DNA from 3 places in the Cellulosimicrobium sp. So1_17 genome. Region 1 is predicted to be linked to each of the others. Evidence: riboswitches for the same ligand, from Rfam matches in the RefSeq annotation. Region 1 holds a riboswitch; each other region holds the start of a gene.
The links. A riboswitch is a leader RNA that binds a small molecule or an ion and turns the genes downstream of it on or off. The one in region 1 is predicted to bind thiamine pyrophosphate.
Positions count from the first base shown of each region.

Region 2: another riboswitch for thiamine pyrophosphate. It lies ahead of ACZCLJ_RS03845 (ECF transporter S component); the one in region 1 lies ahead of thiD (bifunctional hydroxymethylpyrimidine kinase/phosphomethylpyrimidine kinase).
Region 3: another riboswitch for thiamine pyrophosphate. It lies ahead of ACZCLJ_RS15700 (thiamine ABC transporter substrate-binding protein); the one in region 1 lies ahead of thiD (bifunctional hydroxymethylpyrimidine kinase/phosphomethylpyrimidine kinase).

Region 1 is NZ_CM143702.1:1,015,055-1,025,309, forward strand. It holds gene argB (acetylglutamate kinase) at 1-555, opposite strand, end outside; gene argJ (bifunctional glutamate N-acetyltransferase/amino-acid acetyltransferase ArgJ) at 552-1,763, opposite strand; gene argC (N-acetyl-gamma-glutamyl-phosphate reductase) at 1,760-2,854, opposite strand; gene ACZCLJ_RS04560 (quinone oxidoreductase family protein) at 3,060-4,076, shown strand; gene ACZCLJ_RS04565 (hypothetical protein) at 4,073-4,351, shown strand; gene thiD (bifunctional hydroxymethylpyrimidine kinase/phosphomethylpyrimidine kinase) at 4,318-5,289, opposite strand; TPP riboswitch at 5,282-5,379, opposite strand; gene ACZCLJ_RS04575 (YceI family protein) at 5,425-6,093, opposite strand; gene ACZCLJ_RS04580 (SDR family oxidoreductase) at 6,282-7,172, opposite strand; gene pheT (phenylalanine--tRNA ligase subunit beta) at 7,169-9,763, opposite strand; gene pheS (phenylalanine--tRNA ligase subunit alpha) at 9,763-10,255, opposite strand, start outside.
Region 2 is NZ_CM143702.1:855,582-865,836, forward strand. It holds gene ACZCLJ_RS03820 (GNAT family N-acetyltransferase) at 1-226, opposite strand, end outside; gene aspS (aspartate--tRNA ligase) at 337-2,148, opposite strand; gene ACZCLJ_RS03830 (PPOX class F420-dependent oxidoreductase) at 2,248-2,715, shown strand; gene ACZCLJ_RS03835 (DUF1330 domain-containing protein) at 2,749-3,054, shown strand; gene ACZCLJ_RS03840 (Rv2578c family radical SAM protein) at 3,062-4,720, opposite strand; TPP riboswitch at 4,860-4,981, shown strand; gene ACZCLJ_RS03845 (ECF transporter S component) at 5,088-5,723, shown strand; gene ACZCLJ_RS03850 (ABC transporter ATP-binding protein) at 5,716-7,473, shown strand; gene ACZCLJ_RS03855 (energy-coupling factor transporter transmembrane component T family protein) at 7,470-8,243, shown strand; gene hisS (histidine--tRNA ligase) at 8,285-9,682, opposite strand; gene ACZCLJ_RS03865 (MBL fold metallo-hydrolase) at 9,832-10,255, opposite strand, start outside.
Region 3 is NZ_CM143702.1:3,562,782-3,573,036, reverse strand. It holds gene ACZCLJ_RS15715 (DUF4235 domain-containing protein) at 1-297, opposite strand, end outside; gene ACZCLJ_RS15710 (ABC transporter ATP-binding protein) at 355-1,512, opposite strand; gene ACZCLJ_RS15705 (ABC transporter permease) at 1,512-3,251, opposite strand; gene ACZCLJ_RS15700 (thiamine ABC transporter substrate-binding protein) at 3,248-4,336, opposite strand; TPP riboswitch at 4,404-4,507, opposite strand; gene ACZCLJ_RS15695 (DUF4235 domain-containing protein) at 4,619-4,885, shown strand; gene ACZCLJ_RS15690 (hypothetical protein) at 4,946-6,346, shown strand; gene ACZCLJ_RS15685 (hypothetical protein) at 6,310-6,882, opposite strand; gene ACZCLJ_RS15680 (hypothetical protein) at 6,879-7,541, opposite strand; gene ACZCLJ_RS15675 (hypothetical protein) at 7,538-8,245, opposite strand; gene ACZCLJ_RS15670 (DUF1361 domain-containing protein) at 8,279-8,983, opposite strand; gene ACZCLJ_RS15665 (MFS transporter) at 9,093-10,255, shown strand, end outside.

The sequences.
Region 1 (10,255 bases):
GACGTCGCCCACGAGGCCGACGTCGACGGGCTCGCCGTCGACCGTGGCGTGCCGGCGCTGCGCCTGCAGGAGGCCGCCGTCCTCGCCCGAGAGCCCGACGGCGTACGGACCGTGCGCGTTGATGAGGCCGACGAGCTCGCGCGAGACCTGCCCCGTGAGGACCATGCGCACGACGTCCATCGCCTCGGGGGTCGTGACGCGCAGGCCGCCGCGGAACTCCGACTCGATGCCGAGCCGGGCGAGCATGGCGGAGATCTGCGGGCCGCCGCCGTGCACGACGACGGGGTGCAGGCCGACGCGGCGCAGGAAGACCATGTCCTCGGCGAAGGCCGCCTTGAGCCGGTCGTCGACCATCGCGTTGCCGCCGTACTTCACGACGACGAGCGCGCCGGCGTACTCCTCCAGCCACGGGAGCGCCTCGATGAGCACCTCCGCCTTCTGGTCCGGGCGCAGGTCGGTGCGGGTGTCGAACACGAAGTCCTCGGACGGCGCTCCCGGGGGCGCGGTCCTCGTCGCTGCCGGGGCCGTCACGGTCTCGCTGGTCCGGTCGCTCATGAGGAGTACGCGCTGTTCTCGTGGACGTAGTCGTGCGTGAGGTCGTTGGTCCAGACGGTCGCGGTCGCGGAGCCGGCGTGGAGGTCGACCACGACGCGCACCTCCCGGTCGGCGGCGAGGTCGACGAGCTCGCGCGGCTCGCCGACTCCTCCCGCCCGGCACACCTGGACGCCGTTGACGGAGACGTCGAGGGCGAGCGCGTCGAACGGCGCGACGTCCTCGGGCACCGTGCCCACGGCGGAGACGATCCGACCCCAGTTCGGGTCGTTGCCGAAGATCGCCGCCTTGACCAGGTTCGAGCGCGTGACGGCCCGGGCGACGGCCACGGCCGCGTCCTCGTCCGACGCGTTCACGACCGTGACGGCGACGTCGTGGCTCGCGCCCTCGGCGTCGGCGACGAGCTGGCGCGCGAGCGAGGCGCACGCCTCGGTGAGCGCGTCCGTGAGCTCGTCGAGCGCCACGGAGACGCCCGACGCCCCGGAGGCGAGCAGGATCACCGTGTCGTTGGTGGACATGCAGCCGTCGGAGTCGACCCGGTCGAACGTCGTCCGGGTCGCGGCGCGCAGGGCCGCGTCGGCGGTCTCGGCGTCGACGACGGCGTCCGTCGTGAGGACGGAGAGCATCGTCGCGAGCCCCGGCGCGAGCATGCCCGCGCCCTTGGCCATGCCGCCGACCGACCAGGTCGCTCCGCCGTCGAGCGATGCGGGGGCCGCCCCCTCGCGCACGACCTCGACCGTCTTGGGCACGGTGTCCGTCGTCATGATCGCGAGCGCCGCGTCGCCCCCGCCCGTCGTCGCGGACGACGGGTCGTCGAGAGCGACGGCCGCCGCCTCGACGCCGGCGAGCAGCTCGGGCATCGGCAGCCGGACACCGATGAGACCGGTCGAGCACACGAGGACGTCCCCTGCGGACGTGGACAGCACGTCGGCGACGTGCTCGGCCGTGCGGTGCGTGTCGGCGAAGCCCTCGGGTCCGGTGCACGCGTTGGCGCCGCCCGAGTTGAGCACGACGGCCGTCGCGCGCCCGTCGCTCACGGCCTGGCGCGTCCACGCGACCGGCGCGGCGAACACGCGGTTGCTCGTGAGGACGGCGGCCGCGACGTCGAGCGGCCCGTCGTTGACGACGAGCGCGACGTCCTGCGCGCCGCTCGACTTGAGCCCGGCGGCGACGCCGGCGGCCCGGAAGCCCTGGGGCGACGTGACGGTCACGGGGCCACTCCCTCGGTGGTGAGGCCCGCCGTCTGCGGAAGGCCGAGCGCGATGTTCATGGACTGCACCGCGGCGCCCGCGGTGCCCTTGACGAGGTTGTCGATCGCGGTGACGGTCACGACCCGCCCCGCGGCGTGGTCGACGGCGACCTGGATCAGCGCCGTGTTGGCGCCGAGCGTCATCGCCGTGCTCGGCCACTGCCCCTCGGGCAGCACCTGCACGAACGGCTCCCCCACGTACGCGTCGTCCCACGCCTGGCGCACCCGCGCGTCGAGCTCCGCGGGCCCGAGGCCTGCGACGGCGTCCGCCAGCGGCGCCGAGACCGTCGCGAGGATCCCGCGCGCCATCGGCACGAGCGTCGGCGTGAACGAGATCCGCACGGCCGGTGCGCCCGCGGCGCGCAGGTTCTGCACGATCTCCGGGATGTGCCGGTGGCCCCCGCCCACGGCGTACGGTTGCGCCGAGCCCAGGCCCTCCGACGCGAGCAGGTGCGGCTTGAGCGCCTTACCGGCCCCGGAGTACCCGTTCGCGAGCACCGCGACGACGTCGCGCGGGTCGACGACACCTGCCGCGACGCCGGGCTGGAGACCGAGCGTCACCGCGGTGACGTTGCAGCCCGGGACCGCGATCCGTCGCGCACCGGCGAGCCGCTCGCGCTGTCGCGTCTCCGTGGCGCCTGCCCCGGGGTCCTGCGTGAGCAGGAGCTCGGGCAGACCGTAGGGCCACGTGCCGGCGTGCTCCGAGCCGTAGAACTGCGCCCAGTCCGCGGCGGACTCCAGCCGGTGGTCCGCACCGAGGTCGAGCACGAGCACGTCGTCGGGCAGCTGCGCGGCGATCTCGCCCGACGCGCCGTGCGGCAGGGCGAGCACGACGACGTCGTGGCCCACCAGGTGCTCGAGGGTCGTCGGCAGCAGCACGCGGTCGGCGAGCGAGCGCAGGTGCGGCTGGTGCGCACCGAGGAGCGTCCCTGCGTTGCTGTGCGCCGTCACGGCGCCGATCTCCACGTCGGGGTGCCCGGCGAGCAGGCGGAGCATCTCCCCGCCCGCGTACCCGGACGCCCCGGCGACCGCCACTGTGATCGTCATATGCATCACTATACATACTTATACATGCCAGGGGCTCGCGACGAGTGCGGACCGGGACGAGACCAGGCCGAGGCGACGGCGGGTGGGTCGGTTGACGTGCGAAGGGCGTCAGAGTCGCGCTCCCAGGACGTGAGCCGACAGACCATGGTGACGGCGCGGCAGCCCGAGCACGTCAGCCGACCCGCCCACGCGACCCGCCTAGGCTGGGCCCATGCACGCGATCGTGGCCCGCGAGGCGGGTGGCCCTGACGTCCTGGAGTACCGCGAGCTGCCCGACCCGACACCGGGCCCCGGGCAGCTCCTCGTCCGCGCGGCGGTCGCGGGCGTCAACTTCATCGACACGTACAAGCGCTCGGGCGTGTACCCGATGCAGTACCCGCACGTCGTGGGCAGCGAGGGCGCCGGCCACGTGCTGGCGGTCGGGGACGGCGTCGAGGACTTCGCCGAGGGTGACCGCGTGGTGTGGACGGAGGCGCCCGGCTCGTACGCGGACCTCGTGGTCGTCGCGGCACGCGAGGCCTTGCACGTGCCCGACGCCGTGACGTTCGAGGACGCCACCGCCGTCGCACTGCAGGGCCTCACCGCGCACTACCTGTGCACGTCGTCGTACCCGGTCCGCCCGGGCGACCGCGTGCTCGTGCACGCCGGTGCCGGCGGGGTCGGGCTGCTGCTCACCCAGATGGTCGTCGCGCGGGGCGGGCACGTGATCTCGACGGTCTCGACGCCGGCGAAGGCCGAGCTGTCGCGCGGCGCGGGCGCCGAGCACGTGATCGAGTACACGGCGCTGGGTGACCTGTCGCACGACCTCCCGGAGATCGTGCGCGGGCTCACCGGCGGCGACGGCGTCGCCGCCGTGTACGACTCGGTCGGCAAGGACACGTTCGACGCGTCGCTCGCGTCGCTGCACCGCCGGGGGACGCTCGTGCTGTTCGGCGGCTCGTCCGGTCAGGTGCCGCCGTTCGACCCGCAGCGCCTCAACGCGGCCGGGTCGGTCTTCCTCACGCGCCCCAAGCTCGGCGACCACACGGCGACGCGGACCGAGCTCGTCGAGCGGGCGACCGAGGTGCTCGGCTCCGTCGCGGGCGGCACCCTCCACGCGCGCGTCGGTGCCACCTTCCCGCTGGCCGAGGCCGCCGAGGCGCACCGTGCGCTCGAGGGGCGTGCCACCACCGGCAAGGTGCTGCTCGTGCCCGACGCCGCGGCGTCGGGCTCCGGACGCGAGGCATGAGCTGGGACTGGGTCCCGGCCCGACCCGGGGAGGAGGACGGGTCCGACGGCGGCCCCTCTCCCGCGCTCCGGCGGACCGCGACGGTGCTCGCCGTCCTGCTCACGGGCGTCCTCGTCGTCTACTACCTGACGATCGGCGTCCGGCAGGGCGAGGACCGATGCGTCGCCGAGCGGCCGGACGGGGTCGCCGCGAGCCAGGTCGACTCGCGGTGGCGGTGGTGGCCGCCCGGCACGGAGTGCGTCTACCCCACCGGGACCGAGGTCGCACGCGCCTGAGACCCGGCGCCGCCCGCATCGTGCTCGTCGACGGGCTCGACGACCGGCTCCTCGACCGGCGACGTCACGTGCAGGTGGTCGACCGGCCCGCGGCCGGTCCCGACCTGCAGCGCCGCCCCCGCGCGCAGCGCGCCGGTGAGCCACTCCTTGGCGTCGCGCGCCGCCTCCGGCCAGCCCGCGCGCTGCGGGCGCAGCGCCGCGAGGGCCGCCGAGAGCGAGCACCCGGTGCCGTGCGTGTGCGGCGTGTCCACGCGCCCCGCGTCGAACGTCGTCACGCGACCCGCGCCGCCTTCGGTCGAGCCGGGCTCCACGAGAGCGTCGGGTGACGTCGCGCCGGTGAGGTGGCCGCCCTTCAGCAGGACCGCCGTCCCGCTCGCCGCGGCGAACGCGCGCGCCTGGACGAGCGCCTCGTCCCACGTCGCCGCGACGGGCGTCCCGGCGAGGACGGCGAGCTCGGGCAGGTTCGGGGTCACGACGTCGGCGCGCGTCGCGAGGTCACGCACGCCCTGCTCGGCGCCGGCGTCGAGGAGCCGGTGGCCGGAGGTCGCGACCATGACGGGGTCGAGCACGACGTACGGCGCGACGCCTCCGCGGTCACGGCGCGACGCACCGAGGACGTCGAGCCACGCACCGATCTCGCGCGCGTTCGCGGCGTCCGCCACCATCCCGATCTTCACCGCGTCGATCTCGACGTCGTCGGAGACCGCGTCGAGCTGCTCGCGCAGGAACGCCGCCCCGGGGACGTGCACGGAACGGACGCCGTGCGTGTTCTGCGCGACGAGCGCGGTCGTGACGGCCATCCCGTACGCGCCGTGCGCGCAGAAGGCCTTGAGGTCCGCCTGGATGCCGGCACCGCCGGTCGGGTCCGTCCCGGCGACCGACAGGACGCGCGGACGCGAGGGTCGCGGTGCAGGAGAGGTCGTGGGGGCGAGCGTCATCGCCGGACATCCCTTCGCTAGTACGAGCTAGATCAGGTTCGACGGGTGTGATCTCAGCCCCGGTGTCCCGGGGCACCCCGTGTCGGTCCGCTCATGCTAGCGGTGCGGTGCGCCGTCGCGGCGCGCCGCCCGTCCTCACTCCTGGTGGATCGCCTCTCCGGCGATCTCGAGCGAGACCTTCTTGCCGACGAGGAGGCCGCCGGTCTCGAGCAGCACGTTCCACACGAGCCCGTAGTCCTCGCGGTCGAACTCCCCCGTGGCGTGGAAGCCGAAGATGTCGCGGCCGTAGGGGTCACGGCGAGCGCCGCCGTAGCGCATCCTCAGGTCGATCGGGTGGGTGACGTCGCGGATGGTCAGCAGTCCGCTCACGACGAAGTGTCCGGCCTCGGCGGGCGCTGTGCGCTCCGCGGCCACGGTCGCGCGCTCCGGCGAGCGGTTGCGCAGCCGCGCCCAGGCGAGGATCGCGTCGTCCTGGCTCCCCTGCCACCGGACGCCGGTGCTGCGGAACTCGAGCGTCGGATACGTCTCGACGTCGAGGAAGTCGGCGCTGTGGAGGTGGACGTCCCGGTCGGCGTGGTGCGTGGTGAGGCTCGCCGACTCGATCGTCGCCGTCACCGTGGAGGCCAGCGGGTCCTGTCCCACGAGGATCGTCGCGCTCGCCCGCGTGAACTCGCCCCGCACCGGCGAGACCATCATGTGCTGCCCCGCGAAACCCACCCGCTTGTGCGCCTCGTCGAGCACGTACGTGCCCGCGTCGGGAACGGTCATGCCGTTCCACTGGCGGACCGGTCGTGTCGTGGTCATCCGTCGCCCTCCGGGGTGCTGTGGTCGAACCGCGACCGCGCCGTCCGCTCGGTCCTGGTCAGGTGTCCAGGAGAGCATCGCCGATTGTTAGGTGAACATTCAACTAATCGGCGGGTGACCTTGCGTACAAATGCCGCGAGGCGCGCCCTTCCCGAGCGGGGAAGGACGCGCCTCGTGACGCAGGCCGGTCAGCGGCGGGGCAGCTCGCCGGGCATCGGGTCGTCGTCGCCCCAGCGCGTCACCCGCAGCCGGCGACCGTCCGGGCCGGGCACCGCACGCCCGCCGCGGGCGGCGTCGTCGAGCGCGGCCCGCAGCGAGTCCGGCGAGTCGTGCGTGACACGGACGAAGGAACCCGAGAACGCGTCGAGGCCGCCCCCGGCGATCGCGACGACCATCTCGACCGTGCGCTGGACCGGCGTCCACTCCGTGCGCCCCCGGTGCATGACCATCGAACCCGTCATGTCGGTCTGCACCACACCGGGCGCGACCTCGAACGTGCGGAGCCCTCGGTCGTAGCCCGAGCGGTGCAGGTTCGCGCCGAGGCGCAGGAGCGCCGTCTTGCTCGCGTTGTACGCGCTCGCGCCGACCATGTCGTGCGACCCCGCGCCGCTGTTGAGGTCGACGACGCGGCCCCCGCCCCGAGCGAGCATGCCCGGGACGACGGCGCGCGCGAGCAGGAACGGCCCGCGGACGTTGGTCTCGAGGATCGCCCACCACTCGTCGGGGTCCGCCTCCCACAGCGGCACCTCGGCGTCGACGCGTCCGGCGTTGTTGACCAGCAGGTCGATGCCGCCGATCTCCCCCTCCGCCGCGGCGACGGCCGCGGACACCGCCTCGACGTCGGTGACGTCGGCCGTCACGACGACGGCGTGCCCGGCGCCCCCGGCCGTGATCTCGTCGGCCACGTCGCGGAGCCGCGCGGCGTCCCGAGCGAGCAGCGCGACGTCGAGCCCCGCAGCGGCGAGACCGACGGCGATCGCGCGGCCGATGCCGCGCGACGCCCCGGTGACCAGCGCCGTCCGTGCAGGCGCGACGGGCTCACCCGCCACGCCCGCGTCCACGGGGGTGCCGGTGCTCATGCCCGGAGCTCCGCCCCGACGCGCTCGCGCGCCGCCTCGACGGCTCCCGCCCGCACGCGCGCGACGTCGTCGGCCGTGAGCGTCCGGTCGGCGGCCCGCAGACGGAGCGAGAACGCGAGCGACTTGCGGCCCGCGCCGACCTGCTCCCCGGTGAAGACGTCGAAGAGGGTCAGGTCCTCGAGGAGCTCGCCCGCACCGTCGGCCACCGCGGAGCGCAGCGCCTCGGCCGTGACGTCGGCGGCGACGACGAACGCGAGGTCCTCCTTCGCGGCAGGGAACGTGGAGACGGGCGCCGCGACGAGCGGTTCAGCGCTCGACCCGGCGAGCAGCGCCGAGAGGTCCACCTCGAACGCGACCGACCGCGCGGGCAGCCCGAGGTTCTCGAGCACCTTCGGGTGCAGCTCGCCCGCGTGCCCGACGAGGGTCCCGTCGGCGAGCTCGATCCGCGCGCAGCGGCCCGGGTGCCAGGGCGCGCGGGCCGTGTCGGCGCTCACCACGACCTCGGCACCGACGTGCTCCGCGACGAGCCGGGTGGCGTCGAGCGCGTCGGTCCAGTCGGCGGCCCGCCCTTCGCCCCACCACCCGGCGCGCTCGCGCCGGCCGACGAGCACGCCCGCCACGTGGCGCGGCTGGTCCGGCACGGCGGCCGCGAGCGCCGCGAGCTCGTCGTCCGTCGGGCGCACGCCCGGCGGGAGCGAGGGCGCGGCCGGGGCGTCGACGCGCGGTCGTGTCACGAGCCCGGTCTCGAACACCGCGAGATCCGTCATCCCGCGACCGACGTTGCGGCGCGCGGTCTCGAGCAGCGTCGTGAGCAGGTCGGTCCGCATGAGGGGCCGGTCGTCGGCGAGCGGGTTGACCAGTCGCAGGGCACGACGGCGCTCGTCGTCGGCAGGCAGACGCAGCGCGTCGAGCTCGGCCGCCCCGACGAACGGGTAGCTGAGCGTCTCGACGAAGCCCGCCTCGGCGAGGCCACGGGCCACCGAGCGGCGGACCGCCTGCTCGCGGGTCAGGCCGCGGCCGCCGGGCGCCTTCGGCAGCACCGACGGGATCTCGTCGTAGCCGACGAGCCGCGCGACCTCCTCGACCAGCTCCGCCGGCCCGGTGAGGTCGGGTCGCCACGTCGGGGGCGTGACCACGAGCACGTCCGTCCCACCGGACGACGGCCCGTCCGCGACGTCGCAGCCCAGCGCGCCCAGCGTGCCCACGATCTGCTCGAGCGAGTACGCCACGCCGACGAGCCGCTCCGGCTCCGTGACGGGCAGCCGCACGGGAACGGGCGCCGGGACGTGGTCCAGGTCCGAGACCGCCGCGTCGGCGGTGCCGCCGCCGTGCTCGACGAGCAGGTCGACGACGCGCTGCGCCGCGACCGCGGGCAGCCGGGGGTCGACGCCGCGCTCGAACCGCTTCGCCGCCTCGCTCGACAGCTTGTGCCGGCGCGACGTGCGCGCGACGGACACGGGATCGAAGTGCGCGGCCTCGACGAGGACGTCCGTCGTGGTCGGGCCGACCTCCGAGGACGCCCCGCCCATGACCCCCGCGAGCCCGAGGACCCGCGAGCCGCGGGCGCCGTCGGGCGAGTCGGTGATGAGGAGGTCCTCGGCGTCGAGCCTCCGGTCGGCGTCGTCGAGGGTGACGAGGCGCTCGCCCGGCTGCGCGCGGCGGACCACGATCGGGCCCGCGACCCGTGCGAGGTCATAGGCGTGCAGAGGCTGGCCGAGGTCGAGCATGACGTAGTTCGTCACGTCGACCGCGAGCGAGATGGGCCGCATGCCCGACGCCGTGAGGCGGCGCTGCATCCACGCGGGCGTCGTCGCGGCCGGGTCGATGCCGCGCACGATGCGCGTGACGAAGCGGTCGCACCCGTCGATGCCGCGGACCGGGGCCGCGTCGTCGACCTCCACGGGGAAGCCGTCGGGGGTCGCGGCCGGGGGCGGCGTCGGCAGCGAGGCCGCGAGGCCCCGGTCGGTGAAGCGCGCGCCGGTCGAGTGCGCGTACTCGCGCGCGACCCCGCGGTAGGAGAACGCGTACCCGCGGTCCGGGGTGACGTTGATCTCGAGCACCTCGTTCCCCAGGCCGAGGAGCGCGACGGCGTCCTGGCCGGGCGTGAGGTCGGCCTCGGCGAACCCGAGGCGCGGGAGCACGATGATCCCGTCGTGGTCCTCGCCCAGCCCGAGCTCGCGCTGCGAGCAGATCATGCCGTCGGACACGTGGCCGTACGTCTTGCGGCTCGCGATGGCGAACGGTCCCGGCAGCACGGCGCCCGGGAGCGCGACGACGACGAGGTCGCCCTCGCCGAAGTTGTGCGCCCCGCACACGATGCCGCGCGGCTCGCCCCCGTCGGCCGCGGGGACGCCGTCGACGTTGTGCGCGCCGACGTCCACCCGGCACCAGTTGATCGTCTTGCCGTTCTTCTGCGGCTCCGGCGAGAGCTCGAGGACCCGCCCGACGACGAGAGGACCCGTCACGGCCGCGCCGTGGACCTCCTCCTCCTCGAGGCCGACGCGCACGAGGTCCGCAGCGAGCTGCTCGGCGGTGAGGCCCGCAGGGAGCTCGACGTGGTCGCCGAGCCAGTCCAGGTCGACGTACGGCATCAGACGCCCCTTCCGAGCTGGGCGGAGAAGCGCACGTCGCCCTCCACCATGTCGTGCATGTCCGCGATCTCGTGGCGCAGCATGAGCGTGCGCTCGATGCCCATCCCGAACGCGAAGCCCGAGTAGACCTCCGGGTCGATGCCCGCCGCGCGCAGCACGTTCGGGTTGACCATGCCGCAGCCGCCCCACTCGATCCAGCCGGGCCCGCCCTTCTTCTGCGGGAACCACAGGTCCATCTCGGCGCTCGGCTCGGTGAACGGGAAGAAGCTCGGGCGCAGGCGCGTGCGCGCCTCCGGGCCGAACATGGCCTGCGCGAACGCGTCGAGCGTCCCGAGGAGGTTCGCCATCGTCAGGCCCTCGTCGACCGCGATGCCCTCGACCTGGTGGAAGACGGGCGTGTGGGTGGCGTCGAGCGCGTCGGTGCGGAACACCTTGCCCGGGCACGCGACGTACAGCGGCACACCGCGCGCCAGGAGCGAGCGCGCCTGCACG
Region 2 (10,255 bases), 160 kb from region 1:
AGCCCCGGACGAGGGCAGACGCCGCGGCTGTCGTCCCTCGGGGGAGCGACGAGCGCACGACGCCCGCGGCGAGCTGCGGCGCCCCGAGGAGGAGGTGCGCGACGCCGTCAGGCGTGCCGAGTCCCCACAGCCCCGCACCGCCGTCGTCGAGCGCGCGCAGCACGACGAGCGCGTCGTCCCCCACGACGACGTCGAGGAGGGCGCAGGCGTGCAGCTCCAGGCGCATCACGGGGTGCCGTGCCCACGCCGCCGGCACCTGCGCGCCCCGTGAGACGCGCGTGGACGCACCGTCCCGGTCGTCCCGGGTCGGTGCGCCCTCGCGGGAGGCGCTGGTGGTCACTCCGCGGCGGCGGCCGGGAGGTTCCCCGGCTCCCCCTTCGCGGCGGGCTTCGCGTCGACGCCGGCCTCCTTGCGCTGCTCCGGCGTGATCGGCGCAGGCGCCTGCGTCAGCGGGTCGTAGCCGCCGCCCGACTTGGGGAACGCGATGACGTCGCGGATCGAGTCCGACTGCGTGAGCAGCGCGACGATGCGGTCCCAGCCGAACGCGATGCCACCGTGCGGCGGCGCGCCGAACTTGAACGCGTCGAGGAGGAAGCCGAACTTCTCCTGCGCCTCCTCGGGCCCGATGCCCATGACGTCGAACACGCGCTCCTGCACGTCGCGACGGTGGATACGGATCGAGCCGCCGCCGATCTCGTTGCCGTTGCACACGATGTCGTACGCGTAGGCGAGCGCGTCCCCCGGGGAGGACTCGAACGTGTCGACCCACTCCGGCGTCGGGGACGTGAACGCGTGGTGCACCGCCGTCCACGCGGAATGGCCGAGAGCAACGTCACCGTCGTCGGCGGCATCTCCGGTCGGCTTGAACAGCGGTGCGTCGACGACCCACACGAACGCCCACGCGTCCTCGTCGATCTGGCCGGTGCGCTTCGCGATCTCCTGGCGCGCGGCGCCGAGCAGCGCACGCGAGTCGGACGTCTTCCCCGCGGCGAAGAACACCGCGTCCCCCGGCTGCGCGCCGGTCGCGGCCTGCAGCCCTTCGCGCTCGGCGTCGGACAGGTTCTTCGCGACCGGACCGGCGAGCGTGCCGTCCTCCTGGAACGTCACGTAGGCGAGGCCACGGGCGCCGCGCTGCTTGGCCCACTCCTGCCACGCGTCGAACTGGCGGCGCGGCTGCGACGCCCCGCCGGCCATGACGACGGCGCCCACGTACTCCGCCTGGAAGACGCGGAACGGGGTGTCCTTGAAGTAGTCCGTGAGCTCGACGAGCGGGTTGCCGAAGCGCAGGTCCGGCTTGTCCGAGCCGTACAGGCGCATCGCGTCGTGGAACGTCATGCGCGGGATCGGCGTCGGGATCGTGTACCCGACGAGCTCCCACAGCGCGACGAGGATCTTCTCGGCGAGCGCGATGACGTCGTCCTGCTCGACGAAGCTCATCTCGACGTCGAGCTGCGTGAACTCGGGCTGGCGGTCGGCGCGGAAGTCCTCGTCGCGGTAGCAGCGCGCGATCTGGTAGTAGCGCTCCATGCCGGCGACCATGAGGAGCTGCTTGAACAGCTGCGGCGACTGCGGGAGCGCGTACCAGGAGCCGGGCGACAGGCGCGCGGGCACGAGGAAGTCGCGCGCACCCTCGGGCGTCGAGCGAGTGAGCGTCGGCGTCTCGATCTCGACGAACTCCTCGGCGTCGAGCACGCGGCGCGCCGCCTGGTTGACCTTGGAGCGCAGGCGCAGCGCGTGGGCCGGCGCGGGGCGGCGCAGGTCGAGGTAGCGGTGCTTGAGCCGCGCCTCCTCGCCGATCGTCTCGGTGTCCGCGAGCGCCGTCGACACCTGGAACGGCAGGGCCTCGGACGTGTTGAGCACGACGACGTCGCTCGCCAGGACCTCGATCGCGCCCGTCGGCAGGTTCGGGTTCTCGTTGCCCTCGGGGCGCCGCGAGACCTCTCCCGTCACCTGGAGCACGAACTCGTTGCGCAGCGGGTGGGCGACGGACTCGTCGCGGACGACGACCTGGGCGATGCCGGACGCGTCGCGCAGGTCGATGAAGGCCACTCCCCCGTGATCGCGCCGACGGTCGACCCAGCCCGTGAGGGTGACGGTCTGACCGGTGTGCTCGGCCCGCAGTGAGCCGGCCGTGTGGGTGCGGAGCACGGAGTTCGTCCTTCCAGGGAGTGCGTCGGGGGGTCGGGGCGCGCGAGCGCCCGTGCGAGTCTAGTCGGTGACCCACACGAGCCCACCAGGAGGTTCCGCATGCCCCGCACCATCGCCACCGCCCGCCGGATCGAGCGCGACGAGCTCGTCGGCCTGCTCCGCTCGCGCCACGACGGGGTGCTCGTCACGACGCGTTCCGACGGCTCGCCGCAGCTGAGCCCGGTGACGTACGGGGTCGACGACGCCGGCCGGGTCGTCGTGTCGACGTACCCCGAGCGTGCGAAGGCCGCGAACCTGCGTCGTCGCCCGCAGGCGTCGCTGCTGTCGCTGGGGCCGGGGTTCTCGGACCCGTGGGTCCAGGTGGACGGGACGGCCGAGGTGATCGAGCTGCCCGACGCGGTCGAGCCGCTCGTCGACTACTACCGCGCGATCTCCGGCGAGCACCCGGACTGGGACGAGTACCGTGCGGCGATGGTGGCCCAGGGCAAGTGCCTCGTGCGGGTGACGATCACACGCTGGGGTCCGGTGGCGACGGGTGGCTTCCCGGCCCGCCTCGCCGACGGCTGACGCGACCACGCGTCCGGGCGTACCGTGCGGCGCATGACGATCATGGTGTGCGTCCTGCTGTGGCCGACCGGTGACGCCGACGCGCTGTCCCGCTACGAGGACGAGGTCCTCGCGCTCGTGCCGGTTCACGGCGGTCGCGTGGTGCAGCGCGTGCGCGCGCTGCCCGGCCAGGACCCGACCGCGCCCTGCGAGGTGCAGGTCATCGAGATGCCCGACGACGCGGCGCTCGCCGAGTACATGGCGGACCCGGCGCGTGTCGCGCTGGCCGAGGTGCGCGACCGCGTCGTGGCCCGCACGGAGATCGTGCGTGTCGCTCCGGTGCCGGCGAGCACCGCCTGAGCGAGCCTCAGAACAGCACCTGCTCCACGCCGCCGCCCGCGAGGTCGAGCGCGCCGCCGTCGACCGGCATGCCCGCGAGCGCTCCGGCGGTCGGCGCCGCGGTGGTGTCGCGGGCGAGGCTGCCACGGGGGTACGCGCCGTCGACGGGCGGCTCGGCCGCTCCGAGGCCGCCGAGCTCACCGCGTCGGTAGCGACCCTCGACGCCCGACGGGCCGCGGTGGCCCGAGACGGCGAAGCCCCGGGTCTCGAGCATCGGGCGCACGCGGTCCCACAGCCAGGACCGGTAGGCCTTCGACGCGTACGTGCCGCGCTCGTAGACCCGCTCGTACCCCGGGACGAGGCGCGGATGCTCGCGCGCGAGCCACGCCATGAACCACTCGCGCGCCCCGGGCTTGAGGTGCAGCGGCAGCACGGTCACGCCGGTGGCGCCCGCGTCCTTGACCGCGTCGAGGAGGTCGGTGAGCGCGCGCGTGGAGTCGGTCAGCCAGGGCAGCACGGGTGCGACCATGACGCCGCACGGCAGGCCCGCGTCGCGGACCGCGCGGATCAGGTCCAGGCGCGCGCGAGGACTGGGTGTGCCGGGCTCGACCGACGCCTGCAGACCGGGGTCGAGGAGCGCGAGCGACACCCCGATCCCGACCTCGACGCGCGACGCCGCGTCGACGAGCAGCGGCAGGTCGCGGCGCAGCAGCGTCCCCTTGGTGAGGATGGACAGCGGCGTGCCGGAGTCCGCGAGCGCCCTGATGATGCCGGGCATGAGCCGGTAGCGACCCTCGGCGCGCTGGTAGGGATCGGTGTTCGTGCCGAGCGCCACGGGTTCGTGCACCCAGGACCGCTTCGCGAGCTCGGCGCGCAGCACGTCGTCGACGTTGACCTTCACGACGACCTCGCGGTCGAAGTCCTCGCCCGCGTCGAGGTCGAGGTACTGGTGCGTCGGACGCGCGAAGCAGTTGTGGCTCACGACCCCGTCGGCGACGAAGTCGCGTGTCCCGGTCGTGATGTCGACCAGCTCGACCTCGTCGCCTGCGCCGCCGAGGGCCTCGAGCGCCTCGACCCGCAGACCCTCGCCGCCGGTGACGTCGCGACCGAGGACCGGCGCGGAGCCGTCCGGCGCGGCCGCGAGGTCGCGCAGCGCGTGACGTCCCGGCCCGACGAGCACGTCGCCCAGCGCGAGGTGGGCGCGACGCCCGTCGCCCCCCACGACGTGTCGCCACCCCCGTTCGGTGAGGAACCGGTGGTCGCCGCTGGCGACCAGACGCGTCCCGTCGGCCAGCGTCACGCGATAGGCACGCTTGCGCATGGTCCAGCGGTCGAGCACGCGCGTGCGGACGTACCGGCGGTAGGCGCCGTGCGCCTCGGTACCGACGATCTCGTCGCCCACCCGCAGCTCGCCGACGGGCCGGTGCGTGCCGTCGGCCAGGAGCACCGGGGTCTGCGGGCTCAGGCAGTACGAGCAGGCGTGGCTGCAGCCGCGGTACGGGTTGACCGTCCAGCGGAACGGCATGCGCGACATCGCGGGCACCTTGGACAGCGCGCTCTTGGCGGTGACCTCGTGGAACGTGATCCCGGCGAACTCGGGCGTGCGGACGCTGCGCACGAGACCGGCGCGCTCCAGCCCCGGGAGCGCCCCGTCGTCGACGCCGATCGCCTGTCCGTCCCACCTCACGCCATGATTCGAACAGGTGTTCGACGCCGGTGTCAAGGTGGCGTGCTGACGAGGCGGGCGGCCGGCGAGGCGGAGGCCGACGCGCCCGCTCCCCGAGACGGGGGATTGTCCCGAGCCGCGTCTGCCCCTAGGGTCGGCACGAACGCCCCCGGGGAGCGCACGAGCGCTGAGAGTGCCGGCCGGACATCCGTGTCCCACCGGCAGACCCGTGGAACCTGATCTGGTTCGTACCAGCGAAGGGAGCAGGGCCGACGTCACCGTCCCCTGCGCCTGCACGCGCCCGCGCGACCGCGCACCCGGGGCACGTGCGCGCGCGGGTGCGGGACGCGCCGTCGTGCACCCGTCGCGGCCCGACGAAGGGACCCGCATGACCGAGCCCACCGCCCGACCCGTCGCACGACCCGTCACACCCCGGCCAGGAGCGTCCCGGCGACCTCGCGGCCTGACGCTCCACGAGACCGTTCTCGTCGCGGTCCTGGGCGTCGTGTTCGGCTTCGTGTACTGGGCGCTCGTCCAGCTCTGGGCGCCGCTCCAGCTCGCGATGGGACCGCTCGCCGACCTCGCCGCGAACGTGCTCGCCGGCGCCTGGATCGTCGTCGGACCGCTCGCGACGTACATCGTGCGCAAGCCGGGCGTCGGGATCCTCACGGAGACGCTCGCCGCGCTCGTCGAGGTCGTGTTCCTCGCCTCGCCCGCCGGACCGCTCCTGCTGCTCGTCGGGCTCGTGCAGGGGGTGGGAGCCGAGCTGCCCTTCGCCCTCACGCGCTACCGCCGCTACGGATGGTGGGTCTTCGTCGCCTCCGGCGTGAGCGCGGCCCTCGTCACGTACGCGTTCAACGCGGTCCGGTTCGGCTGGCTCGGCCAGGACTACGCGATGCTCCGGCTCGGCGTCCAGGTCGTGTCGTGCGTGCTGCTGTGCGGGATCGCGGCACGCCTGCTCGGCGACGCGCTCGCGCGCACCGGCGCCCTCGACGCGTTCGCCATCGGGGCGCGCCGTGGCTGAGGTCGCGCCCGCCCCCGCCGCGCCCGGGACCGCGGCCGTGCGGACGCGGCGCCTGTCCGTCAGCGTCGGCCACGACGCCGTCCCCGTGCTCGACGCGGTGAGCCTCGAGGTCGCGGAGGGGACCGGGCTGCTCGTCGTCGGACCGTCCGGGTGCGGCAAGTCGACGCTCCTGCGCGTTCTCACCGGGGTCGTCCCGCACACGCTGCCCGGGCACGTGACCGGCGACGTGCAGGTCGCCGGCCACGACCCCCGGGAGATCCCTGTGGCACGCCTCGCCGCGGAGATCGGCCTGGTGCAGCAGAGCCCCGGCGACCAGCTGTGCCTCGGCGGCGTCGAGGACGAGCTGCGCTTCGCGCTCGAGAACCGCGCCGCCGACCCGGCCACGGTCGACGACCGGACCGCGCACGCCCTCGCCACGGCGGGGGCGACGCACCTGCGCGCGCGGTCGACGCACGCGCTCTCCGGCGGCGAGGCGCAGCGCGTCGCGCTCGCCGCCGCGCTCGTCACCGACCCCGCGCTGCTCGTCCTCGACGAACCCACCGCGCTCCTCGACCCGCAGGGCGCGCGCGAGGTGGGTGCCCTCGTCGCCCGGCTCGCCGACGGCCCGGGGCGGCGGGCGCTCGTCGTGGTCGAGCACCGCCTCGACGAGCTCGGCGACCTGCCCGACGCCACGCTCGTGCTCGACGACGGCGGGCGCGTCGTCGCGCACGGCTCCACCCGCGCCGTCCTGCGCGAGCACGCGCAGCGGCTCCTCGAGCTCGGCTGCTGGCTCCCTCTCGACGTCCTGCTCGAGGCCGCAGGGGCCCCCGGGCCTCTCGGCTCCGACCGCACCGACGCGTGGCTCGTCGACCTCGCCTCCTCCTCGCGCACCGGCCCGTCCGCCGACCGTCCGGCGCGGGCCGGGCGGGCCCTGCCTGCCACGGCAGGCACGCCGGCACCCCCCGTGGCGCTCCGTGCGCGCGCGTTCACGGTGACACGGTCCGGCGCACCGGTCGTGCGCGACGTCGACCTCGACCTGTGTGTCGGCGAGGTGCTCGCCGTCGTCGGACCCAACGGGAGCGGGAAGTCCACGCTGCTGCGCGGGCTCGCCGGGCTGGAACCGAGGTCGGGCACGCTCACCGTGGCGGGGCCGGCGCCCGTCGCGATGGTCTTCCAGGACCCCGAGCACCAGCTCCTCGCACGGACCGTGCGCGACGAGGTCGCGTGGTCGCCGCGCCTCGCGGGCGTCGCGGACCTCGACGAGCGCGTCGCGCGGACGCTCGCGGCGTACGGGCTCACCCACCTCGCCGACGCGAACCCGTTCCGCCTGTCGGGCGGCGAGCAGCGGCGGTTGTCCCTCGCGACCGCGACGGTGCTCGATCCCCCGGTCCTGCTCGCGGACGAACCGACCTTCGGCCTCGACCGCGCCCAGTCCGACGCGACCGCCCGGGTCCTGCGGGACCTCGCCGACCGGGGGGGCGCGGTCGCGCTCGTCACGCACGACCTGACCCTCGTCGCGCGGGTCGCCGACCGCGTGGCCGTCGTCGTCGACGGCGAGGTCGTCGCGGACCGTGAGACGTCGGCGGCGCTCGCCGACGACGCGCTGTGCGCCGGTGCGCGGCTCGCCCGGCCGCCGCTGCTCGAGTGGTGGGCGCGCACGGGCCGGTGCGAGGGCGTCGGGCTGCGCGCGCTCGTCCGTGCGCTCGACGACGCGCTCCTCGCCCGGTGCCGGCCCGGCCACGGCGACCGCGTCCCGGCGGTGCACGGATGAGCCCGCTCGCCCGGTGGAACCCGACCGTGAAGCTCGCGACGGTGCTGGTGCTGTCGACCGCCGCGCTGCTCGTGACGGACCCCGTGACCCCCGCGATCGGCTACGTCCTCGCGCTCGCCGCGCTCCTGGCGCTCGGGCGGGTGCCGCTGCGGGCCGTCGCCGTGGGCCACGTGCCGTTCCTCGTGCTCGCGACGAGCCTGCTCGTGGTCAACGTCCTGACCCGCCCGGGCGGCGACACCGTCGTGATCGGCCCCGTCACCGTCGGCGCGACCGGGCTGACGATCGGCGCCTCGCTCGCGCTGCGCACGCTGTTCGTCGGCGTCCTGTCCCTGGCCCTCGTGCTGACGACGGATCCGGTGCGCCTCATGACGAGCCTGCACCAGCACGCCCGGCTGCCCGCCACGTGGACGTTCGCCGTGCTCGCGGCGCACCGGCTGCTGGAGGAGCTCCCCGGCACGTGGCACACGATCCGGTGCGCGCAGGCGGTCCGGGACCCGCGTCGCACCGCGGGGAACCTCCCGCGCTCTCCCCGCGCGCTGGGCGCCGCGGCCTTCGCGCTGCTCGTCGGCGCGATCCGGCGGTCCGAACGCCTCGCGATCGCCCTCGAGTCCCGCGGGCTCGGGGCGGGGCCGCGCACGACCTCCCGACCGGTCGCTCTCGTCCCGCTCGACGTCCTCGCGGGCGTGGCCGTCCTCGCCGCGGCCGCGGGCGTCGTCGTGCTCGGCGCGCGCGCGGGCTGGCTGACCGGCCTCGGTGCGCTCACCGGCTGACCGGCGAGCACCCCGACGCCGCGCACCGCGGTGCGCGGGGATCAGGCCCCGGGCACGGCCCGGGGCCAGAGGTCATCGGCGGGCGGAGCCCACGACGCCGCGTCCGCGTCGACCTGCTCGCCGGACCGGATGTCCTTGACCTGGTCGGGTCGCGTGTCGCCCGCGTCGTCGAGCTGCCCGTCGGCGGGGAACCACACGAACGGGATGCCACGTCGGTCGGCGTACCGGATCTGCTTGCCGAACTTCGCCGCGCTCGGCGCGACCTCGACCGGGATCCCGCGCGCACGCAGCGCGGTGGCCACCGCGTCCGACGCCGGTCGTGACTCCTCGCTCGTCACGGCCACCACGACGGCGCTGGGCACCGAGCGCGTGGCACGCACCAGACCCGCCGACAGCAGGCGCGAGACGAGGCGCGAGACGCCGACCGAGAGCCCGACTCCCGGGTAGGTCGTCGCGCCGTCGGACGCGAGCGTGTCGTAGCGGCCGCCGGAGCAGATCGAGCCGAGCTGCTCGTGCCCCACGAGCACGGTCTCGTAGACGGAGCCCGTGTAGTAGTCGAGGCCGCGCGCGATCTTGAGGTCCGCGACGACGACCCCGGGAGCGCGGACGCTCGCCGCCTCGACGATGGCGGCGAGCTCGGCCAGCCCCGTCTCCATGAGCTCGCTCGTCACGCCTCGCTCGGCGGCGAGCGCCCGCACGCGGTCGACGACGGACGTGTCCGTGCCGCTGATCGCGGCGAGCGCCAGGCACGCGTCCGCCTGCTCGGGCGTCGCGCCGGCCTCCGCGACGAGGAGGTCGGCGACCTTGTCGGGGCCGATCTTGTCGAGCTTGTCGATCTGGCGAAGCACGTCGTCGACGGCGTCGAGCCCGAGCCCGCGGTAGAAGCCCTCGGCGACGCGCCGGTTGTTGACGAGGACGCGGACCTCGGGGACGCCGATCTCGCGCAGCGCACCGAGCGCCTCGGCCATGACGAGCGGGAGCTCGACCTCGAAGTGGTACGGCAGCTCGCCGGCGCCGACGACGTCGATGTCCGCCTGCGTGAACTCACGGAACCGCCCGTCCTGGGGGCGCTCGCCACGCCAGACCTTCTGGATCTGGTACCGCTTGAACGGGAACGCGAGGTGCCCGGCGTTCTCGAGCACGTAGCGGGCGAACGGGACGGTGAGGTCGAAGTGGAGGCCGAGCTGCTTCTCGGGTCGCCCGGTCCGGGCCTCGTCGCCCTCCCCCGGCTCCTCCTGGAGCCGGCGCAGGACGTAGACCTCCTTGGACGTCTCGCCCTTGCGCAGCAGCTGGTCGAGCGGCTCCACCGCGCGCGTCTCGACCCCCGCGAAGCCGTGCAGCTCGAACGTGCGGCGCAGCACGTCGAGGACGTGCTGCTCGACGATCCGTCCGTCGGGCAGCCATTCGGGGAATCCGGAGAGGGGTGTGGGCCTGGCCATGGGACCTGATCCTTCCAGACACCGCCCGGTGACCGGCAATCGTCCCGCGGCCGGGCACACCGGTCGAGAACGCGGCGGGCCGGATCGCGTCGGGCCGGATCGCGGCGGGTCGCGGCGGGTCGCGGCGGACCGGTCGCGGGCGAGGGGGGTCAGCCGCGGGCGAGGAACGGGTTGGTCGCGAGCTCACGGGCGACGGTCGTCGTGGGACCGTGGCCGGGCAGCACGTCCCAGCGCGGGTCCAGGCGCCCGACGACGTCCCGCAGGGTCCGCGCCATCGTCGCCCCGTCGCCCCCGGGCAGGTCCGTGCGGCCGACGGACCCCGCGAAGAGGACGTCGCCGCTCAGCACGAGACCGGACCCCGGCGCGCCGAGCAGGTAGAGCGTGGAGCCCTCGGTGTGCCCGGGCGCCCCGACCGCGCTCAGGAGGAGCTCACCGAAGCGCAGCGCGTGCTCGTGTCCCGCGCCGGCCTCGAACGTCTGCACGTCGGACGGCTCCCGGTAGTCGGTCGGGTGCGCCCCGGCGGCGCGCAGCGCCTCGCCGAGCGGCCCCGAGACCAGCGCCGCTCCTGCGACG
Region 3 (10,255 bases), 2.0 Mb from region 1:
CCAGCGCTCGAACGCGCGGGCGCCTCCACGATCGATGAGTGCCTTCACCACCGCATAGATCGCACCCTGGATCAGCGCCGCGAGGACGATCTCCTTGAGCGGGTACTCCGACTGCAGCGGGGTGGGGGCGTCCTTGCGGTCTCCGGGGGCCACGCGCTTGTAGACCTGCTTGAACACCTGCCCCGCGACGAGCCCGCCGACGATCGAGCTCACGAGCCCGATCGGACGGTAGAGGATCTTGGCGGCCTTGCCGCCGTCCTTCTCGGGAAGCTGCTCTCCGATCGATGCGTCGCTCATCCCTCGACGCTAGGACGTGCCCGTCGTCGTCGCGCGCCGAACGGCCGTGGACGACGCTCAGGCCGGCACGACGGCGCACCCCGCGGGGTCCAGAGCGACGTCGACCTCGTCGCCCGCCGCCCAGGCGGGCCCGCCGGCGAGCGCGACGACGCGGGCGGGTCCCGCGCCCCCGGGGAGCGCGACGTCGACCGTCACCTCCGTCGCACCGCGGCGGAAGACGCTCCCGACGACCGTCCCGCGCCACGTGTCAGGGCGAGCGGTCACCCCGGTGACCGGTGACCCTGACACGTCCGCCGGCCCGACGACGCGCAGCCCCCGCGGCCCGATCGCCAGCACTCCGTCACGCGGCGCGTCAGGGCGGGTGGACCCTCCGGTGACCACTCGGCCGGACAGGTCCCCGAGCGGGAGGAACGCCTGGTAGCCCAGGAACTCCGCGACGCGGCGCGACGACGGCGCCCGCCAGAGCTCCTCGGGCGGGGCGACCTGGAGCACCCGGCCGGCGTCCATGACGGCGACGCGGTCGGCCACCGTGAACGCCTCGTCGTGGTCGTGCGTGACGAAGACGGCGGTCGTGCCGGTCGCCTGCAGTGCGGCGCGCAGGTCGAGAGCGAGCCGCTCGCGCAGCCCGCGGTCGAGCGCGGAGAGCGGCTCGTCGAGCAGCAGGAGACGCGGCCGGGGAGCGAGCGACCGCGCGAGCGCGACCCGCTGGCGCTCGCCGCCGCTGAGCGTCGTCACCGCGCGCCCCTCGTACCCCGCGAGCCCGACGACGCCCAGCAGCTCGCGCACCCGGTCGTCCCGCTGGGCACGCGGCAGGTCCGCGATCCCGTACGCGACGTTGCCCGCGACGTCGCGGTGCGGGAAGAGCTGGCCTTCCTGGAACATCAGCCCGAACCCGCGCCGGTGCACGGGCATCCCCGCGAGGTCGTCGCCCGCGAAGCGCACGGTGCCGCCGGCGACCGGCTGGAGCCCGGCCACGGCGCGCAGCAGGCTGGACTTGCCGCAGCCGCTCGGCCCGAGCAGCGCGAGCACCTCGCCGGGGGCGACGTCGAGGGAGACGCCCGCGACCGCCGTCGTGCGCGGGTCCCGGCGGGAGGCGCCGTCGTACCGGACGACGACGTCGCGCACCTCGAGGCCCGCGCCGTCCGCCGCGTGCTGCACGGGTCGCGGTGCCGGGCCGGGCGCGACGGGCCGCGTGGTCGGGTCGGTGTGCACCATCAGAACTCTCCTCCGGGGCGGTCGCCGCGCAACCGCTCGGCGAGCAGCATGACGACGGCCGTGAGCAGGGCCAGGACGACGCTCGCCGCGAGCGCCATGCCCTGGTTCTCGGCACCCGGTCGCCCGACGAGCCGGAAGATCACCACGGGCAGGGTCGCGGTGTCGGGGCGGGCGAGGAACGACGTCGCGCCGAACTCGCCGAGCGACACCGCGAACGCGAACCCGACCGCGAGGCCGAGCGACCGCGCGGCGATGGGGCCGTCGACGCTGCGGAACACGCGGCCGGGCGCGGCACCGAGCGTCGCGGCGGCCTCCCGGAGGCGCGGGTCGATCGCGCGCAGCGTCGGGAGCACCGTGCGCACGACGAGCGGGATCGCCACGACCGCCTGCGCGATCGGCACGAGCAGGCCCGAGGTGCGCAGGTCGACGTCGAGCCCGAGCGGCCGGTCCAGGGTGATGAGGAACCCGAAACCGACCGTCACCGCGGAGACCCCGAGCGGGAGCATGAAGAGCGAGTCGAGCGCGCCGATCGCCCGGCGTCCCGTGCGCGACCGCGGTCGCCGGGACACGACGAGCGCGACGAGGCCCCCGATCACCACCGCGAGCAGCGTCGCGAGCGCCGCGGTGCGCAGCGAGTTGCCCGCCGCCTCCCACACGGTGACGGACAGCGCGTTGCGCCCGCCCGTCGTGCCGAGGTTCGCGTAGTTGTCGAGACCCCAGCCGCCGCCCGGCACGCGCAGCGACCGCACGACGAGCGTCGCGAGCGGCAGCCCGACCAGCACCACGACCACGACGGCGGTCAGCGCGGCGGGCAGGAGGTCACCGCCGGGCCGGCCGCTCGCCGGACCGCCCGACCCGCGCTGCCACAGCCGCAGCGGGTGCGCAGCGCTCGACGCGGCGGTGAGCGTCAACGCCCGCTCACGCTTCGCGCGCGTGCGGTTCGCGACCGCGAGCGCCGCCACGACCACGACGAGCTGCACGACCGACAGGACGGCGGCGGTGCGCAGGTCGAGGAACTGCGTCGTCTGGATCCAGATCTCGGTCTCGATCGTCCCGTAGCGGATGCCGCCGAGGACGAGGACGACGCCGAACGCCGTCGCGCAGAAGAGGAAGACGATCGACGCGGCGCTCGCGATCGCCGGGGCGAGCGCGGGCAGGGTCACCGTGCGGAACGCGCGCCACGGCGTCGCGCCGAGCGCGCGCGCCGCCTGCTCCGCGCGCGGGTCGAGGTGCTCCCACAGCCCGCCGACCGTGCGCACGACGACGGAGTAGTTGAAGAACACGAGCGCCACGACGATCGCCGCGAACGTCCCGTCGAGCCGCAGGAACCCGAGCGGCCCACCCTCGACGAGGAGCGTGCGGAACGCGACGCCCACGACGACCGTGGGCAGGACGAACGGCACGGTGACGAGCGCGCGCAGCACGCGCCGCCCGCGGAACCGGCACCGGTACAGCACGTGCGCGCCGGGCACGCCGAGGAGCAGCGAGAACGTCGTCCCGAGCACGGCCTGCCACAGCGTGAGCCGGACGATCCGCCACGTCCGCGGGTCGGAGAACACCTCGGCGAACCCCGACAGGTCGAGCCCGCCCTCCGGCCCGACGAACCCCCGCGCGACGAGCGCCACGACCGGCCACGCGAAGAACACCCCGAGGAACACCAGCGGCACCGCCGCCGCGACCCCCCACAGCAGCCCGCGCCGAGCACGGGACCACCCACGGCCGAGCACCGGCGTGGTCAGTCGACGACCGTCGCCGTCCACGCCTTGATCCACTCGTCGCGGTGCGCGTCGATGTCCTCGGGCGCGACCTCGAACGGCTCGTCGGCGAGCGGGGCGAACTGCTCCCACTCGGCGGGCAGCGCGACGGTGTCGTCGACGGGGTACATGTACATCTGGCCCGGGACGTCGGCCTGGAACGCCTCGCTCACGAGGAAGTCGACGAGCTGCTGGGCGCCCTCGGGGTTCTCGGCCCCGGCGAGGACGCCCGTGTACTCGACCTGGCGGAAGCACGTGTCGAGCAGCGCGCCCGTCGACGACGACGTCCCGTCCTCGGAGACCGTGAACGCGGGCGAGGTCGAGTACGACAGCACGAGCGGGCGGTCGCCCGCGCCCTCGCCGCCGGAGAAGTCGACGGAGTAGGCGTCGGACCAGCCGTCGACGACCTTGACGCCGTTCTCGCGCAGGTCGGCCCAGTACTGCTCCCAGCCGTCCTCGCCGAACGCGCCGACGGTCGCGAGGAGGAACGCGAGCCCGGGCGACGACGTCGCGGGGTTGGTCACGACGAGCAGGTCCCGGTACGCGGGCTCCGCCAGGTCCTCGAGCGTCTCGGGCTCCGGCACCCCGGCCTCGGTGAACCACGCGTGGTCGACGTTGATGCACACGTCGCCGACGTCGACGGGCGTCAGCTCGCCGTCGCCGACGGCGTACGGCTCTGCGGACGCCGGGAGGTCGGCGGGCGTGTACGGGTCGAGCACGCCCTCGTCGATCGCGCGGGTCGCGAACGAGTTGTCGATCCCGAACACGACGTCGCCGAGCGGCGAGCCCTTGGTGAGCACGAGCTGGTTGACGAGCGCGCCACCGTCGCCGGGGGCGACCTGCTCGACGGTCAGCCCGCTCTCCTCCTCGAACGCGGCGAGCACGTCGTCGCTCACCGCGAAGGAGTCGTGCGTGACGAGCGTGACGGTGCCCGACGACGCGCCGTCGCCCCCGGCCGTGTCGTCGCCCCCGCTGCACGCGGCAGCGGCGAGGAGCGTGACCGCGGCGAGGGACGCCGTCGTGACGTGACGGCCGGGCCGCGCTGCCCGACGACGGGTGGTGTGCTGCATGTGTCCTCCCCGGACGTTCAGGAGGGGTCCATCCGCCAGCGTCGGCGCGACGGCCGACGCGGACGGGTGATCGAGATTCCCGACTTCCTCCACCGGTGCTAACCGGATCAGGTTCGAGGGTCTGCGGTGGTCCGCACTCTCAGCTCCCGGGGAGCTCCCCTGTCGTTCCCGGCGAGCGTACACCGCGGTGGCTGCCGCACGGCGTCGACGCAGGCCAGGGACTACGGTGGTGCGCAGCACACCCGGCCCCGCCGGGACCGCCGACCCGATGGAGGAGCACCCGTGGCAGACACCGAGGAGAAGGCCACCCTCGCCGTCAAGGTGGGGACCGTCGCGCTGACGTTCGCGGCCGGCTGGGCGGCGCAGAAGCTCGTCACGCTCGTGTGGGCGAAGGTCACGGGGCACGACGCGCCGAAGGACCTCGACGACGAGGAGGTCGGCATCGTCTCCGCCGTGACGTTCGCGGCCGTCGCCGCGGGTGTCGGCGTCCTCGCCCGCCGGTTCGCCGGCAAGGAGGCCAAGCGCGTCGTCACGCGCTTCCTGTCGTAGTCCTCGGCTCGTCGTGAGCCAGGTCGGGCCCCGGCGCGCAGCCCCGGTACCCTGGCGCGCGTGACGGACCCCGTCCCGATGACCTCGACGCCCGCGCCCGACGCCGGCGCCGCGCCGTCCGTGCTGCGCGCGGGCTCGCGCGTCCTCGTCGACGCCGGACGCCTCCTCGTGCGCCACTGGCCCGCGCTCGTCGCGGTGGCGGTGCTCGCCCAGGTGGCCCACGAGCTCGCGCTGCAGGCGGCGCTCACGGTCGCGCCGTCGTCGGGTGAGCTCGGGCTGCTCGTGCTGTGTTTCTCGCCGCTCGCGACGGTCGTCGGGATCGTCGTCATGCTGCACGTCCTGCGCCGCGAGCCGCGGGACGACCGCGACCGGATCGAGGTGCGCGCTCTCCTCGGGTCGATCGCGTCGGTGCTCGTCCCGTACCTCGTCATCTACGAGTTCTACGGCGGTCTGTCGTCCGACTGGCAGGCGTACGTCGACTCCGCCGCGCTCGACCACGCGTTCGCCGCCGGTGCGGGGATCGAGACCGCCGACCCGATCCCCGAGGGCTTCGGGCTCACCGTCGTGCTCCTCGTGGCCGGCGCGCTGCTCGCCCGTACCCTCCTCGAGCGCCTCGCGAAGCGCCTGGAGCGGGGCGTCGTCGAGGCGGGCGGGGAGGCCCGACGCAGCGCCCGCACGGCCGCCGTGCGCATCGTCGCCGGGTACTGCGAGGTCGTCTGGATCGTCGTCGGCGCCTTCACCGTGACGGCGGTCGTCGGGAGCGTCCGCGAGTGGTGGACGTCGCGCGTCGTCGTCGTCGAGGTGACGACGTGGTGGGACGGCGTCGTCGCACGCGTGGACCTCCTGGAGCCGCTGGTCGCGGCCGTCGGTCCGACGACGTCGCTCCTGCTCGCGGGGATCGTCACCGGGCTCGTGGTGCCGCTCGCGTGGCTCACGCTCGGCACGATCGTCTACGGGGTCGAGGCGGTCGACGTCGTCGACCCCGCGCGGACGCGCGCGGCGCAGGACGGCACCGACGGACGCGCGACGCGTGTCGTCGACCGGGTCAACCGCACGCTCGGCGAGAAGCGTGCCCAGGCGGCCTGGGGCTTCATGCTCGACCCGGGTCGGCGGTTCGGCGGCCTCGTCGGCGCCCTCGGCATGCTGTGGCGCAGCCGCTGGAGCGCGGTCCTGCTGTTCTGCGTCGCGTTCGCGCTGCTCACGCTCGCCGAGCAGACCGTCTTCACGGCGGCCCAGGCGGTGCTCGGCCAGCCCGGCATCGTCGCGTGGCGCGCGGTGATCGGCCCGCTCGAGACCGTCGCGACGGTCGTCGTGCAGGTGCTCACGACCGTTCTGCTCGCCGCCGCGGCCGACGCGCTGCTCGCCAACCTGGGACTGCCGTCGGCGCTGCGCACGCGACGCGCGGCGCGGCTCTCGCGCGAGCGTCAGCCGGACCCGGCGGTGACCGGCAAGGACCAGTAGTCCGGCAGGAGCTCCGGCTCGACGAGGCGCACCTCGGCGGGCTCGGCGTCGTCGGGCGTGAGGAAGTACTGCGTGGCGCGGCTGGAGACGGCACCCGTGCACACCGGCGGATCGGTCACCGGCATGCCGGGCAGCGACGACGCGCCCGCGGTGAACTGGCGGCCCGACGTGTCGACGAGCACGACCTCGCACGCGGAGTACGCCTCCTCCGCGCTCGCCGGGCCGGGCGTGGCGTCCGAGCGCACCGACAGGTCGACGGCCCACAGGGTGTACCCGTCCGGGGCCTCGACGCGGCCGTCGTAGCCGTCGTCGAGCCAGTCGACGACCTCGGTCCCGGCGAGGCGGGCCCGCACGTCGCCGACCTGCGCCCAGCCCTCGTCGTCCGCCGTGTGGCCGCGGTGCGGCTCCGACGCCCACCACCCCTGCACGGCGTCGGAGCGCCAGGTGAGCGCGCCGAGCGCCGCGAGCGCGACCGCGAGCACCACCAGCCACCAGCGGTTCGCGCGCCACCATCCGACGCCGCCGACGCCGCTCAACCGCCCCACCCGCCCGGGACGAGCGCGGGCTCGAGCATCTCGACGGTGCCGCCGTCCGGCGGCGGCCCGACGCGGCCGAGGTCGATCTCGGCGACGGCCTGCGGGCGGTCGATGTCCGCGTCCTGGTGCTCCGTGAGCACGCGCAGCACGACGTCCCCCTCGAGCGCCTCGGCCGGGACCTCGACGACGACCGTCCCCGCCTCGGGGACGTCCGGGTCCACGAACGTGCTCATCATCGGGTTGCGCACCCGGTGCGAGGCCTCGTGGTCACGACCGTCGGCGTCGCGCAGCTCCAGCACCTCGAGGCCCGCCTCCTGCGTCGTGCCGGACACCGCGAGGTCGACGGCGACCCAGACGCCGTCGGTCGCGAGCGTGTCGAAGCCGTCCTCGAGCACCGTGCCGGTACGGACGTCGTCGACCCGCACGCGCACGGGCCCCGCCGTGACGACCTCGCCCACGGCACCGCGCGTCGTCGTCGACGTGAGGGTGGGCCACCACGTGTCGACGCGCGAGACCGCCGCCCCGACCACGACGGCGAGGGCGAGCAGGACGGCGGTCACGACCCGGTCGCCGCGCCGCGGCCGCGAGGTCACGGGCGCGTCGGACGGCGCCGGCCGCGCGGACCCGACGACGGCCGCCTCGGTGGTCTGATCGCTCACCAGTCGACCTCCTCCTCCGGCGGGTCCACGACGTCCGCCGGCACGTCGCCGGGAAGGACGTCCACGAGCACCACCGCGCCCGTCTCGGCCCACCGCCTCCCGCCCCCGATCGTCATGTCCCGGTACCGGAACGTCGGCAGGGTCACGGTGAGCGGCTCGTCGGGTGTGGCCGGGTCGTCGGACACCGCGCCCGCGTCCTCGACCGTCACGGGCCACAGGAGCGCGACGTCCTCGGGCAGGCCCGGCTGCAGGACGGGGTAGAGCGAGGCGTCGCGCACGAGCAGCGTCGTCCCGGGACGGTCCGGCTCCGCCTCGCCCACGAGCGCCAGGCCGGCGGGCAGCTCCGCCGGGAGCGTCACGGCGGTGTCGTCGAGGCGGCGCGACTCACGATCGGTGTCGAGCGCGCCCACGACCACGAGCAGCCACGCGTCCGCGCCGGCGTCCTCGAGCGCGGAGACCTGCACGTCGTCGGTCACGGACCACGACCGCACGGTGAGGTCGAACGGCCCGGTCGGGACCGGCTCGCCGGCGGCGGCCCGGGCCGGCCCCGCGTCGGCGGCGACGTGCTTCGCGAGGCCCCCGGCCGCCGTCGTGCCCACCACGACGCCGAGCACGGCCGCGAGGGCCGCCCGGCGGGGCCACGTGCCGACGAGGGCTCGCGCCACGGGCACGGCGCGGGCGGCCCGAGGCGGCGTCGTGGTCACGCCGCGCATCCTACGGTGGTGCGAGCGGTGCCGTCAGGACCCGCGGACGAACACCGTCGTGATCGGTCCCACCACGACGGCGTAGACCAGGGCGAGCAGCAGCGTGTGCAGCACGCAGAACAGCACGGCCTGGCCGAGCGTCCCCGGTTCGCGCAGGTGCCGCACGAGCTTGCGCACGAACTGCGCGGGGTGCAGCAGGTCCCAGCTGTTGAACCGCACGTAGCGGCCGAGGTAGATCCCGACGGTGACGAGGACCAGCACGGCGGCCACGGCGAGCCAGGACCCCGGCCGGGCGAACGGGGCGTCGTCCTCGGGGTACCGCACGACGGCGTACAGCATCTGCGCGACGAGCACGTTGACGACCGTGTTGAGCACCCCGGACAGCGCGAGCGTCAGCACCGCGACGATGTCGTACCAGAGCGGGACCCCCTCGCCGTCCTTGCGGTGGTTGAGGTTCAGCTCGGTGACGAGGTAGCCGGCGTTCGGCAGCAGGACCAGCCAGACGAGCGTCCCCAGCACGGCCACCGTCGCGACGACCCACGACGTCACCCCCGCGGCGAGCAGCGCGGCGTCGACGAGGACCACCGCACCGAGCACGAAGACGGGCACGATCGAGAGCGCGAGGTTGAGCAGCATCGGCCGGTAGACCGTCGTGCGGTAGACGACGGCCCGCAGCACGATGAGCACCAGCGCGTAGACGTTGAGCAGCGCGACGCCGCCGAAGAGCCAGGTGAGCACGCCCCTACGCTACGGGCGGCTCGTCGCGCGGGCCCGGGACGACGCCGATAGCGTGGACGGCGGCGAACCTCCCCGTGCCCGAGGACGGGCACCTCCCCCAGGAGCGGACATGGCACGGCAGGACGAGACCCCGGCGACGCCCCGGCACGTCGCGCCCGAGGCCCCCGCCGGACCACCGGCACCCAGCACCTCCCCCACGCTCATGCTCGCCCTGGCGACCATCGGGTTCGCCGTGAACTTCTGGGCCTGGGCGCTCATCAGCCCGCTCGGCGCCGCGTACGGGCAGCAGTACGACCTCACCGACGTCCAGGTCTCGGTCCTCGTCGCGGTGCCGGTCGTCGTCGGCTCGCTCGGCCGCATCCCCGTCGGGGCCCTCACGGACCGGTTCGGCGCACGCCTCATGTTCCCGCTCGTCAGCGCGGCCACGATCCTGCCCGTGCTGTTCGTGGGCCTCGTCGCGGACAGCTTCGTCGCGCTGATCGTCGGCGGGTTCTTCCTCGGTCTCGGCGGCACGGCGTTCGCGGTCGGCGTGCCCTTCGTCAACGCGTGGTACCCGCCGGCCCGGCGCGGCACCGCGATCGGCATCTTCGGCATGGGCATGGGCGGCACGGCGATCTCTGCGTTCACGACCGTCCGCATCCGTGACGCCTGGGGCGACGCGGCGCCGTTCCTGCTCGTCGCGGCGATCCTCGCGGTGTTCGCCGTCGCGTCGTGGCTGCTGCTGCGCGACGCGCCCGGGCGCGCGGCCGGGGCCGCCGGCGGCTTCTGGGCCCGCACGTGGTCGACGTTCCGGATGCCCGTGACGCTCCAGCTCTCGTGGTTGTACGCCGTCGGGTTCGGCGGCTTCGTCGCGTTCTCGGTCTACCTGCCCACCTTCCTCGTCAACGCCTACGACCTCACCGTGTCCGACGCCGCGGCGCGCACCGCGGGCTTCGTCGTGCTCGCCGTCGTCATGCGACCCGTCGGCGGCACGCTCTCGGACCGGTTCGGCGGCGTCCCGGTCTCGGTCGTGTGCTTCGTCGTCGTGACGGCGCTCGCCGCCGTCGTCGCGTTCCAGCCCGACCTCGTGCCGGTCGGCACCATCGCGTTCCTCGGCCTGGCCGCGGCGCTCGGCGCGTCCTCCGGCGCGACGTTCGCGCTCGTCGCGAAGGTCGCGCCGCCCGACAAGGTCGGTGCCGTGACCGGCCTCGTCGGCGCCGCGGGCGGCCTCGGCGGGTTCATCCCGCCGCTGCTCATGGGCGCCGTCTACCAGCTCGAGGGGACGTACGGGCT